Regions from separate parts of the Gordonia sp. B8661-1 genome, predicted to be linked through region 2. Evidence: riboswitches for the same ligand, from Rfam matches in the RefSeq annotation. Region 2 holds a riboswitch; the other holds the start of a gene.
What was found. A riboswitch is a leader RNA that binds a small molecule or an ion and turns the genes downstream of it on or off. The one in region 2 is predicted to bind S-adenosylmethionine.
Positions count from the first base shown of each region.

Region 1: it holds a riboswitch for S-adenosylmethionine, as region 2 does, so the genes downstream of both, AC4JJG_RS00790 (bifunctional o-acetylhomoserine/o-acetylserine sulfhydrylase) here and AC4JJG_RS10495 (aminotransferase class V-fold PLP-dependent enzyme) in region 2, are expected to answer to the same signal.

Region 1 covers NZ_JCAHRL010000001.1:166,408-172,604, reverse strand. The annotation lists gene AC4JJG_RS00805 (DUF3017 domain-containing protein) at 1-110, shown strand, start outside; gene AC4JJG_RS00800 (Hsp70 family protein) at 274-1,953, shown strand; gene metX (homoserine O-acetyltransferase MetX) at 1,979-3,127, opposite strand; gene AC4JJG_RS00790 (bifunctional o-acetylhomoserine/o-acetylserine sulfhydrylase) at 3,161-4,477, opposite strand; SAM riboswitch class IV at 4,542-4,661, opposite strand; gene AC4JJG_RS00785 (NADP-dependent isocitrate dehydrogenase) at 5,086-6,197, shown strand, end outside.
Region 2 covers NZ_JCAHRL010000004.1:88,758-94,954, reverse strand. The annotation lists gene AC4JJG_RS10510 (hypothetical protein) at 1-817, opposite strand, end outside; gene AC4JJG_RS10505 (lipase family protein) at 829-2,190, opposite strand; gene AC4JJG_RS10500 (hypothetical protein) at 2,501-2,986, opposite strand; gene AC4JJG_RS10495 (aminotransferase class V-fold PLP-dependent enzyme) at 3,000-4,334, opposite strand; SAM riboswitch class IV at 4,351-4,463, opposite strand; gene AC4JJG_RS10490 (isochorismate synthase) at 4,555-5,670, shown strand; gene AC4JJG_RS10485 (O-succinylhomoserine sulfhydrylase) at 5,762-6,197, opposite strand, start outside.

The DNA of each region.
Region 1 (6,197 bases), on a different contig from region 2:
TCGGATTACTGCAGGTCAGAAGCAGATTCTTTGATGTCGCCACCATGGCCTCAGTGGGGATTCTCATACTCTGGCTTGCCACGTCAATCGACCCTTTGGGCACAGATTGATTACAATAGATACCATTGCGTGACCTAAGGGTCGACGTTTCGTGTGATCGACGGGTGCAATCCGGCACCTGACGACGCGAGCCGCCACCAGGCGTGGCCCGAAAAGTACAGGCCGAAGATCGACGCGACTTCAGCCGGGGGAGCAACGGGTATCAGTTCCACGATGGCCAACGAGAAGCAGGACGACAGTACGGTGACATCCCTGGGTGTGTCCGCGGGCACCGGGATGATCCACTACGTCCTGCTCACTCGTGATGACGTGGGACGCCACGTGGTCGACAGCCGGGTGATCGATGTCGACGAGAGCGACGGCCACGACGCCGCCGGACGGGTGAACTCCGGTATCGATCTGATGCTCACCGCCGCCCGTGAGGCGGGTTTGCGGCCCGGGCCCATCGGGGTGGCCGCCCGCACCCCCGCGCAGCGCCGGGAACTTCGTTCCCGCGGCGCAGGCCCCAAACGTCAGATCCATCTCGTCGGCGAGGACGAGTCCGTCGTCGAATATCTCTCGGTGACCGGCCAGATCAACCGGTTCGACTCGGTGGTCGTGGTCGACTGCGGGGATTCCGGAATGTCGCTCTACACCGTGCGTCCGTCGGCGGGACAGATCTCGGGACATGAACGGTCCCGGGTTCTCAGCGGGCGTGCCCTCGACCGGGCCATCGTCGACGAACTGATCGACGGCGGACCGGACGGTGAGCCGATGCCCACCAGCAGCATCGCCACCCGTTCGCGCCGTCGCGCCCTGCTCAGCGCGTGCCGCACGGCCAAGGAGGAACTGTCCGCCTCCGGGAAGTCGACGGACGCCGAATCGATCCTGGTGGCCGATGGTGTGGGTCAGCTCCCGCTGACGTCGGGCACGGTCGAGGCGGCGGTCACACCGATGGTCGGCGAAGCTCGTAAAGTGTTGGCGCGCTATCTCTCCGAGGCGGAGCGTAACGGAAAGCCCGTCGACGCGGTTGTTCTCGTCGGCGGTCTGGCCAATCTTCCTGCCGTGCAATGCATGCTGGACCCGGACAGCGACGTCGAGGTCATTGTGCCGCCGAATCCGGAACTGGCCGCACCGAGCGGTGCGGCGGTGCTGGCGCGCAACCGGACCACCGCCGAGACGAGTTCGCAACTGGCCTTCATCGGCGGGCATCGTCATCGGGAGTGGTTGTCCGCCACGCCGATCGCGGTCGTGGGTGCCATCCTCGCGGCAACGCTGATGACCATCTACGCGGTGAGTTCGTCGCTGGCCGGTAACAACTCGCCGGTGCCGTCGGGTCCGTCCACCGCGCCGTCCTTCGCGGAGGACACGGCGACGTCGACCACCGAGGACAGCGCTTCGCCGACCCGTGCGCAGAGCCCCTCGATCACCGTGGAGCCGACCGAGCCGATGCCGACCACGGATGTGCCCGCCCCCGCGCCGCGTTGGGGAGGTGCCGAACCCGGTTGGGCGACAACCACTCTGGTTCCGACGACGCCTCCGTCGGCGGCCAAGCCGCCGACGCGCACACTTGAGCCGTTCCCGCTGCCCTCCCTGCCGTGGCAGGGCGGCAGCACGCCGACGATACCGCCGGAATTGCTGCCGCCCGGTATCGATCCGGAGCAGGTGGAGCCGAGGATTCCGTGGTCGCGTGCACGGCCGACGCCTGCACCGGGGCCGGGAGTGCAGCAACCGCCGGTGGCGCGTGAGCAGGAGCCGACCGGCAGGCAGACGCCGAACACCGCAGACGGTCGGCGCCCCGACGGCGCGGCCCCGGCCCAGGACACCCCGAACCGTGCGGCGCCTGACCGGGAGACCCCGGCGGCACCGGTGCCCGGCGTCGAGACGCCTTCCGCGCCGAAATCCGAGGGCTGATACCCGCGAGCTCGTGCGGCCGGGCTCAGGAGCGCGCGAGTTCCACGGTGCGCTTGAGAAGATCGCTCACCGCATCGAACTCGGTCAGGAATCCGTCGTGTCCCTTGCCGGAATCGACCACCTGCAGCCCGCCGACGCAGTTGCCGAGCAACTCGGCCAGCTCGGCCTGTAAACGCAAGGGGTACAAGCGATCCGACGTGATGCCGCCGACGATCGTCGGTACCCGGCAGCCGCCGAGTGCCGCGGCCACGCCACCGCGATCGCGGCCGACGTCGTGGTTGTTGAGCACGTCGCTGAGCACCACGTAGCTACCCGGATCGAAGCGGCTGATCAGCTTGTCCGCCTGATGCTGCAGGTAGCTGTCCACGGCGTAGTGGCCGCCGTCGATGGGGTGCTCGTCCTTCTGCGGCAGGTTGGCGAAGCGGTCGTCGAGTTCCACCTCGCCGCGATAGGTGAGGTGGGCGATGCGTCGCGCCACGCCCATGCCCGCGGTGGGCCGTCGGCCGGTGCCGTGATAGTCGCCGCCCTGCCAATCGGGGTCGGCGGTGATGGCGGCGATCTGCGTGGTCTGCGTACCGATCTGGTCGGCCGTCGCGCGTGCTCCGACGGCCAGGACCAGCGCGCTGCGCACGAGTTCCGGATATTCGATGGACCACTCGAGTGCACGGGCCCCGCCCATCGAACCGCCGACGACCGAGCCGAGCCCGGTGATCCCGAGAGTGTCGATCAGGGCGCGTTCGGCACGCACCTGATCGAGCACGGTGATGGTCGGGAATCGTGAACCCCAGTGTCGCCCCGTGGAATCCAGCGACGACGGCCCGGTGGAACCGCGACAGCCGCCCAGCACGTTGGCGGAGATGACGCACCATTCGTCGGTGTCGATCGCGCATCCCGGTCCGATGAGGCCGTCCCACCAGCCGGGGGTGGGATTGACGTCGTCGGCGGGGCCGGTCACATGGGAGTCGCCGGTGAGTGCATGCAGGGTGAGGATCACGTTGTCGCGGGTGGGCGACAACGTCCCCCAGCGCTGGAACGCCAGGGTGACGTCGTCGATCCGTCCGCCGTTGTCCAGTGGGACCGATCCGATCCGGGCCTCCGCCATCGCCCCGTCGGGCATGGTTTCCCAATCGGGCCGACCGGAGGTCTGCAACTGCGGATCGATGCTCACTGACACGTTTTCACCCACTCTGCGTCATGATTCGGGCGCTCACTTGGCGGCCGCGAACCCCTTGTCCAGGTCGGCCAGGATGTCATCGATACCTTCGATGCCGACGGCCAGGCGTACCAGCCCCGGCGTGACGCCGGCGGCCAGCTGCTCCTCGGGCGTCAGCTGGCTGTGTGTGGTGGAGGCCGGGTGGATCACCAGCGAACGCACATCACCGATGTTGGCGACGTGGCTGTGCAGTTCCAGCGCGTCGACGAACTTCTTGCCCGCGTCCACGCCGCCCGCGATCTCGAAGCCGATGATCGCGCCCTGGCCCTTCGGTGCCAGCTTCTGGCCGAGTTCGTACCACGGCGACGATTCGAGACCGGCGTAGGAAACGGATTCGACCTGATCGTGGCCCTCGAGGTAGGCGGCGACCTTCTGCGCGTTGGCGACATGCCGTTCGATGCGCAGGCTCAACGTCTCCAGGCCCTGTGCGAGCAGGAAGGCGTTGAACGGCGAGATCGCGGCGCCGGTGTCGCGCAGCCACTGGACGCGGGCCTTGAGTGCGAAGGCCGGAGCGCCGAGGTCGGCGAAGACCGCGCCGTGGTAGCTCGGGTCCGGGGTGGTGAAGCCGGGGAACAGGTCTTTGCCGTCCCGCTGGCCGCGCCAGTCGAAGGTGCCGCCGTCGACGATCACGCCGCCGATGGCGGTGCCGTGGCCGCCGATGTACTTCGTCGCCGAGTGCACGACGATGTCGGCGCCCAGCGCGAGCGGGTTGATCAGGTACGGCGTGGCGACCGTGTTGTCCACGATCAGCGGCAGTCCGTTGCGGTGGGCGACCTCGGCGATGGCCGGGACGTCGAGGATCTCGTTGTTGGGGTTGGAGATCGTCTCGCCGAACAGTGCGCGGGTGTTGTCCTGGATGGCGGCCTGCCACGACTCGGGGTCGTCGGGGTTCTCGACGAAGCTGACCTCGATGCCGAGCTTGGGCAGCGTGTAGTGGAACAGGTTGAACGTGCCGCCGTAGAGACGCGGGCTGGAGACGACATGGCCTCCGTTCTCCACGATGTTGAGGATCGCGTAGGTCTCGGCTGCCTGGCCGGAGGCGACCAGAAGTGCCGCGACGCCACCCTCGAGAGCGGCGATCCGCTGCTCGACGGCGTCCTGCGTGGGATTCATGATCCGCGTGTAGATGTTGCCCGGCTCGGCGAGGCCGAACAGGTTGGCGGCGTGCTGCGTGTCGTTGAAGACGTACGAGGTGGTCTGGTAGACGGGCAGCGCACGGGCGTTGGTCGCCGGATCGGCGGTCTGTCCCGCGTGGACCTGCTTGGTCTCGAAGCTCCAGTTGGCAGTGGGATCGGTGGTGTCGTCGGACATGACGGTCTGATCACTTTCTACGGTCGGCAGGGTTCATGAAGACCCTGGTGGGGTCCGACCTTCGGACCCGCGCTTGCCGGGAAACGCTGCTGCGTTCCTCAACCCGGTCATCACCCGGAGCACCCCACCGCGGTTGGAGGGTTGCCGATCAGCAAGCCGGGGCTTCGCGCTGATACTCATGACCTGGCGTCAAGGATATAGCATGCGTGGCCGCGCGCCGGAACCGTCTCGATCTGACCGGGCGCAACTATCTCGGCTCGCTGGTGAGGCGGGAAAACGGTCACATGTCCCCATGATCTCCGTGCATTCGTCGCGCCTGGGCGCCGAAGCGTTCGCGTGTCTCGTGAGGGACGGTGGAATCGCACGATCGCATCTGCCGCCTCGGCCGGGCAAAGTAGGGGCCAGCGCCGACGGGACGAGTTTCACACTTGTGCCGTCGGTGCGCATCGGGTCACGCCCACCGAGTATGCTTGTCTCTAACAGTACGCGCGTTCTTTTTACACCGTGACGAGCGCACTGATCCACTGCCGTACTAGGTTGAGAAATGCAGCCCGGCCACAAGCATCAGGGGCTGCGAGATCGTCGTGCCGAGGAGGACGCAAAGCCACATGGGCAAGATCAAGGTCGAAGGAACAGTCGTAGAGCTCGATGGCGACGAGATGACCCGAATCATCTGGCAGTTCATCAAAGACAAGCTGATTCACCCGTATCTCGACGTCAATCTGGACTACTACGACCTCGGGATCGAATACCGCGATCAGACCGACGACCAGGTCACGGTCGATGCGGCCCACGCCATCCAGAAGCACGGCGTCGGCGTCAAGTGTGCGACCATCACGCCCGACGAGGCGCGCGTCGAGGAGTTCGGCCTGAAGAAGATGTGGCGGTCGCCCAACGGCACCATCCGCAACATCCTCGGCGGCACCATCTTCCGTTCGCCGATCATCATCTCCAATGTCCCGCGTCTGGTGCCGGGCTGGACCAAGCCGGTCGTCATCGGCCGTCACGCCTTCGGCGACCAGTACCGCGCCACCGACTTCAAGGTGCCCGCCGCGGGCACCGTCACCATCACCTACACCCCGGCCGACGGCTCCGAGCCCATCGAACACGAGATCGTGCAGATCCCGGACGAGGGCGGCGTCGTGATGGGTATGTACAACTTCAACAAGTCCATCGAGGACTTCGCGCGCGCATCCTTCAACTACGGTCTGCAGCGCAACTACCCTGTGTACCTGTCCACCAAGAACACCATCCTCAAGGCCTACGACGGTGCGTTCAAGGACATCTTCCAGGACGTCTTCGATCGTGAGTTCAAGGCCGAATTCGATGCTGCCGGACTGCATTACGAGCACCGCCTGATCGACGACATGGTGGCCTCCTCGCTGAAGTGGGAGGGCGGTTACGTGTGGGCGTGCAAGAACTACGACGGTGACGTGCAGTCCGACACGGTCGCCCAGGGCTACGGCTCGCTGGGTCTGATGACCTCCGTGCTGCTCACCCCGGACGGCAAGACCTGCGAGGCCGAGGCCGCGCACGGCACGGTGACCCGCCACTACCGCCAGCACCAGCAGGGCAAGCCGACGTCGACCAACCCGATCGCGTCGATCTTCGCGTGGACCCGTGGCCTCGATCATCGCGGCAAGCTCGACAACACCCCCGAGGTCCGGGAATTCGCGCAGAAGCTCGAGGACGTCGTCATCAACACCGTGGAGAGCGGCAA
Region 2 (6,197 bases):
GCGACTTGTCGCCCGAGGCGACGTCGCGCCAGGCCGCCATCACGGCGTCGTCGATGATGCCCGCGGTGCGGAACTCCTGCACACCCTTCATGCCGTCCTTCACGTATGCGACGTGCATCGGCATGAGGTCGGAGAAGATCGCCTTCTGCATCACCAGGATCTGCTTGGAGAACCAATCCAGATCGGCCGGCGTGATCTTGTCGGCGCTGTACGCGAGATTCCGGAAACCGGCCGGGAATTCGTTGATGATCCCGGGACCGGCCGCCGCGACGGCCTTGTCGATGATCTGGGCCGCGAGCGGCTGCAGTCCGTGAATCGAGTAGATGTCACCCATCATCACCACGTCGGCGATGCCGCCACCGAAGTCCGCGCCGACCAGGCCCGCCATACCGGCCCACTGCAACTCGCGGTGGTTGATCTGCAGGTCCTCGTAGTACCGGTAGCTCTTGATCATGTTGGAGCGGTTGGCCTTGAAACCGTTGTCCGGATTCCAGGACCCCAGATTGATGCCAGCACCGGTGGTGGCCTGAGCCAGGCGGTACTGGAAGAGCAGGGCCGCATAGCGCTGCGGCGCAACACCACTCGACCGAGCCTCGTTGATGAGCCGGTTCAGCGTCGCGAAATCGGTTGGCAGGGCACGGTTCACACCGCCGCCGTGCTTGTCGGCGAACCGGTTGGTCAGCGGCAGATCCAGATAACGCTCATAGCCTGCCGCCCGCGCGGGTGATGCGAACGCGATGGAACCGACCACCATACTCGCGATCACCAGTAACAACCCGGCGAGCCGGGTCACCGACGATGATGGACGTGCTTTCATTCTTTTCCCTCTCATGAACCGAGTTCGGTCGCAAGCCAATCCACCGTGTGCATACCGAAGAGCTCGGTACCCCACTTGTAGAGATCGGTGACGAATGTGTCTATGCCACATTGCAATCCGTAATACTGCGCATCAGTGCCCATCTTCGCCCACCGGCTCACCAGCTTCTTCGAGTCCGACGCCGGGGTCACCACCATGAAGGAGTCGTCCGACGCGCAGGAGGTGACCAGGACCTTCGACCGCGGACGGTCTCCGAGGCCGATCGTGTTGGCGCGGTAGACATGCTGGAACTCGGGCATATCCGCGGGCGGTATCCCCCTGGTGAACATCGCCCGCATCGGCAGGAACGGCGTACTGAAGTAGGCATAGGTCTGACAGCTCGCCCGGAAGTAGTCGGCGAGCACCCGGCCTGCCGGGTTGAGGTGAGCGTTCATCCGCATCTCCGGATACTGGGCCTCCAGGCCGAGCAGGGTCGCCATGACGAACCCCGAACCCAGCTGTCCGTCAGCGAATTTGATGAAGTTCTTCTGGTCGGCGGCGAGCGCCTCCAGCATCGTCGCCTTGATGTTGAGTTCCGGCGCGTACTTCTCGTGCATCTCGGCGGCGAATCCCGCACCGACACCACCGCCGGCGACCCCGAACATGCCCACCGGATTCCGCGGATTCAGCTCGGCCTCGCGCACCTGATAGGCGGAGCGAATCCCGTCCAGCAGAGCCTTCGCGGCGAAACGTCCGGCGAAGACCCCGTGCGGACGCGGATCCGCGTCGTTGCCGACATCGGAGATCACCACGCCCAGACCGCGATTCCACATCAGGGCGAGCGGACCGATCGCCGACCAGGCCGACGCGTCGCCATATGCTCCGCCGCTCCACTGGGAGGACGGGTGGCACTTCGGCCCGACCGAGTCGTTGGCTTCCTGGTACGCAACAAGTCTGCGTGTGCTGTTGTCACGGCCGTCGCGCGGCAGCATGACCACGCCGGTGGAGATCATGTTGCGGCCGCGCACGTCCTGCGTGACGTACATGATCTTCCAGGCGTCGATGTTCCCGGGCTTGAAACCGGTGAACAGCACGTCGAAGCGCTTGGCCTTCAGCAGCGTTCCGGGCTTGACGCCGGCAGGCAGCTTCGGTTCCGCGTAGAACGGGTCGGTGGCGGTCAGGCCGTCGAAGTTCTCCTTCGGGGTGGCATTCCGGCCGTCCCGGAAGGTGCCGAGCGCAAATCCGCTGAACACCTCGGACGACTTCGGCACGTCGAGCGGCACGCTCCCGCGATATGTCGGAGGAGTGTCATCGGCCAGGGCGACGGCAGTCGGCCCCGATACCGCAGCCACGCACGCCGCGACGAGCACAACGAATCCACGTTTGATTCCCATTGCAGCGCAGTCCTTCCATGGTTCGCACCCGACTTCGATGCAGCTGCATGAAAGAACTCACCGAGAATCTTCTCGCGCCGGCCCCCCGCCCGTAGCTCACTGCCTCTGAAGCTGAGAGCAGCCTATGTGTACGAAATGACACATGTCAATGAACGCATACAGGTTCCGAAATTCGGCATCTACGCAGGTCAGCGATAGTTTTGCTCGGTAAACAAACGGTAACAGGCTGATTACAGTGAGACAAAACACATAACTCGTCTCTGCGGCGGGCTCCACATCCCGGAACGGGAGGACGGATCGTCGCGCGAACCTACCGGTCGAGCGAGCCGAGAAGGGGGAGCACCTCTTCGCGCACGCGACCCGCGGTCGCCGATCCGTCGATGGGCACCACGATCACGGCGTCAGCCACCTCGGCGGCGTAGACATCCCGGATCAGGGAGGCCAGACCACGCGGCGTACCGACGTAGCGGATCGTCGCGGACGTCGCTTCGGCGAGGCCGGCCCCGTCGCGCTGCCCGGCATTCGACTCGGCGTCGACCGAGGCGCGCGCGGAGGCCGCGTGCGGTGCGATGGCCGCTTCGATCTCCAGTGCGACAACGAAATTCGCCGGATCGTGCGAGCCCGCGCGCAGCAGCGAACGGGCACGCCGGGCCTCGCGCAACGTATCTCGCCGCACCACGGTCGAAAAGTCAAGAGCCACATTGTCTCCCGCGACCGCGACACGCAGAGCGGGTCGTCCGATGCTGACGGTGGCGTGCTGGACGGACGCGAGGTCGGGGGCCAGGGTGACGGTCATGATGGCAGATCTCCTACTGGTGGCGGTCCGGTCGTCCGGAGGTGGTCAGTGTGGTCAGGGCGTCGATGAGCCGATCGATGTCGTCGGAGCCGGTGCCGAGGCCGAAGCTGGCACGCACCGCTCCCCCGGCGTAACCGAGCCGGTCGAGAATCGGATGCGCACAGAACTTGCCGTCCCGGACGCCGATACCCGCGTGGGCGCTGAGGTATTCGGCGACGGCGCGGGGGGTGTGACCGTCGACGTCAAAGCCTGCGATCCCGACCCGGTCGGAGGAATCGGCGAAGATCCGCAGTCGGCTGAGCCCGGCGATGCCGGACAGACCCGCGTCGGCACGTGCGCGAAGTTCTTCCTCGTGCAGACCGATCCGTTCGAATCCGATGGCCGTGATCGCCTCGCAGGCCGCGGCGATCGAGATGGCGCCCAACACGTTCGGTGAGCCGGCCTCATGCCGTGCGGCGCCGGAATGCCAGGTGACCGACGCATCGTCGGCCAGATCCACCGACGCGCTCGCACCCCCGCCTGCCAGGTAGGGCTCGGCGGCATCGAGCCAGTCGGCTCGCCCGATCAGCACGCCGGCACCGAACGGTGCGTACAGCTTGTGCCCGGAGAACACCAGATAGTCGATGCCGTGGCTGACCATCGACACCGGCCGGTGCGCGACGAGCTGCGCGGCGTCAACGAGGATGCGCGCACCGTGGCGATGGGCGATCGACGTCAGCCGCCGGATCGGGAGCACTTCGCCGGTGACGTTCGACGCCGCGGTGATCGCCAGCAGGGCGGCGGGCGCCGACGCGAGCTCCTCCTCCAGGGCGATCAGGGTGTCCTCGATGGTGTCCCGCGCCGCGACGATCCGCGCGCGTCGATTGCCCTCGGCGTCGGGAGCGCACCACGGCAGCAGATTGGCGTGATGTTCGATGTCGAGGACCACGACGTCACCGACGGTCGCGTGGGCGGCCAGATTGATGGCGTCGGTGGTGCCGCGGGTGAAGACCACGGCGTCATCGGCGCGCGCCCGCACAAAGCTCCGCACGGTGTCCCGCGCCGCCTCGTACCGGCGTGTGGTGACCTGTGAGAGGTGCCCCGCACCGCGATGCACGCTCGCGTACTGGGCAAGGGCCTCGCTAACCGCCTCGGTCACCTCACACAGCGCCGGCGCGCTCGCCGCGTAATCGAGATTGGCGTACCTGACCTCACGCCCGCCGTCGACGGGCACGCATTCCTCGGCACCGACGACCTGTGCCAACGGGCTGATCGTCGGCCGGAAACCCGCCACGGGCGGCAGCGGATGAACGGTGTCGGCGATGCCGGTGGTGCAGGTCCGGAACGGGGATGACAGCACAGCAGTCATGACAGATATCTCCTGGAACTCGCGCTTGCCGCGATCGGTTGACCACGGCCAGGTCGTCACCCGGAGCACCCCACCGCGAAGGAGGGTTGCCGACCAGCGAGCCGGGGCTTGTCACTGGCACTCATGACCTGCACCCAGAGTGCGTCACCGGCTCCGGGACTGTCAATTTGCGCGCACCGTGGGTTAAACCCCCGCCGGCGTCCGCCGGTAGCGTGAGGACATGCCCGACACCGGACACACCGTCCACCCCGATGTGTTCGTACTGTCGCGTCCGCACGGCACGGTCCGTGGGCACGGAGTGACCGGACGATTCACCGACGCCGCCGACGCCGCCACCACGCTGCGCTCCCGCGACGTCCCGGCGATCACCGGGGCGCTGGCCTTCGACATCCGCACCCCCTCGGCCCTCGTCGCCCCCGAACGGCTGTCCGCGGGTGTCGATCCGTTGCCGGCGAGACCGGCTGCGGCGCACAGCATCACCTCGATGTCGCTCTCGCCCGACGAGGCCACCCACCGCGCCCGCGTGACGCAGGCTCTGCAACACATAGCGGCCGGCGAGGTGGACAAGATCGTCCTCGCCCGGGCTGTCGAGTTCACCGTCGACCCGGTCGTCGACGTCGACGATCTGCTGGGCGCGCTGGCCGGCGGCAACGCCGAGCACAACGCCTTCGCGGTCGACGTCGGAGCAGCGGGCGGTCCGGATACCGGGTGGCTCGTCGGTGCGAGCCCGGAAGCGTTGTTGCGCAAGCGCGGCCGCGAGGTCACCTGCCTGCCGTACGCCGGTTCCGCACCGCGCCATGCCGATCCGACGGCCGATGCGGCAGCGGCGCGACGGCTGTCGGAGTCCACCAAGGATCGGCTCGAACACGCCTTCGTCGTCGACTACCTGCGGGAACAGCTGACCCCGCTGTGTGACGAGCTGAGTGCACCGGCCACCCCGGATGTCCGTGCCACCGGCGAGATCTGGCATCTGGCGACCCCGATCCGGGGCATCCTGCGCGACCCCGGGACGACCGCACTCGACCTCGCCCTCCGGCTCTCGCCCACGCCCGCGGTCTGCGGCACTCCCAGCGCGCGGGCCGCCTCGCTCATCGATGCCATCGAGGGCCCGCGCGGACTGTACGGCGGGGCCGTCGGCTGGGCCGATGCCGAGGGCGACGGCGAGTGGATGGTCACCATCCGCTGCCTGCATATCGCCGACGACCGGCGCACCCTGCGCACCTGGGCGGGCGGCGGAATCGTCGCGCAGTCCGATCCGCAGGCCGAGTACGACGAGACCACGGCGAAGCTGCGCACGGTGCTCAACGCACTCGGCATCGCCGGGCTACCCGGCTGATCACGTCCCGAGGCTGCGGAAAACATCGTCCTCAGCGTGATCCGGGGGCACTATGCCCTCGAAGGGGGCTGAGCGCGACGTTTTCCGCAGCTCAGCCCAGGGCACGATCCAGATCGGCCAGCAGGTCGTCGATGCCCTCGAGACCCACCGACAATCGAACCACGCTGTCGCTCAACCCGATCGCGGCCCGACCGTCCGGCCCCATGGCACGGTGGGTGGTCGTCGCCGGATGGGTGATGAGGGATTTCGAGTCGCCGAGGTTATTCGAGATGTCGACGATCTGCAGCCCGTCGAGCACCTCGAAGGCCCGCGCCTTGCCGGTCACGCTGCCGCGATCGGCGAGCTCGAAGGTCACCACGGTGCCACCACCGGACATCTGCGACTTGGCGAGCTCGTACTGCGGATGTGATTGCAGGAAGGGATATTTCACCCACTTCACGCGCGGATCGGCCTCCAGGAACTCGGCGATGCGCAATGCCGAGGCGGTCGACGCATCGACACGTAGCCGCATCGTCTCCAATCCCTTG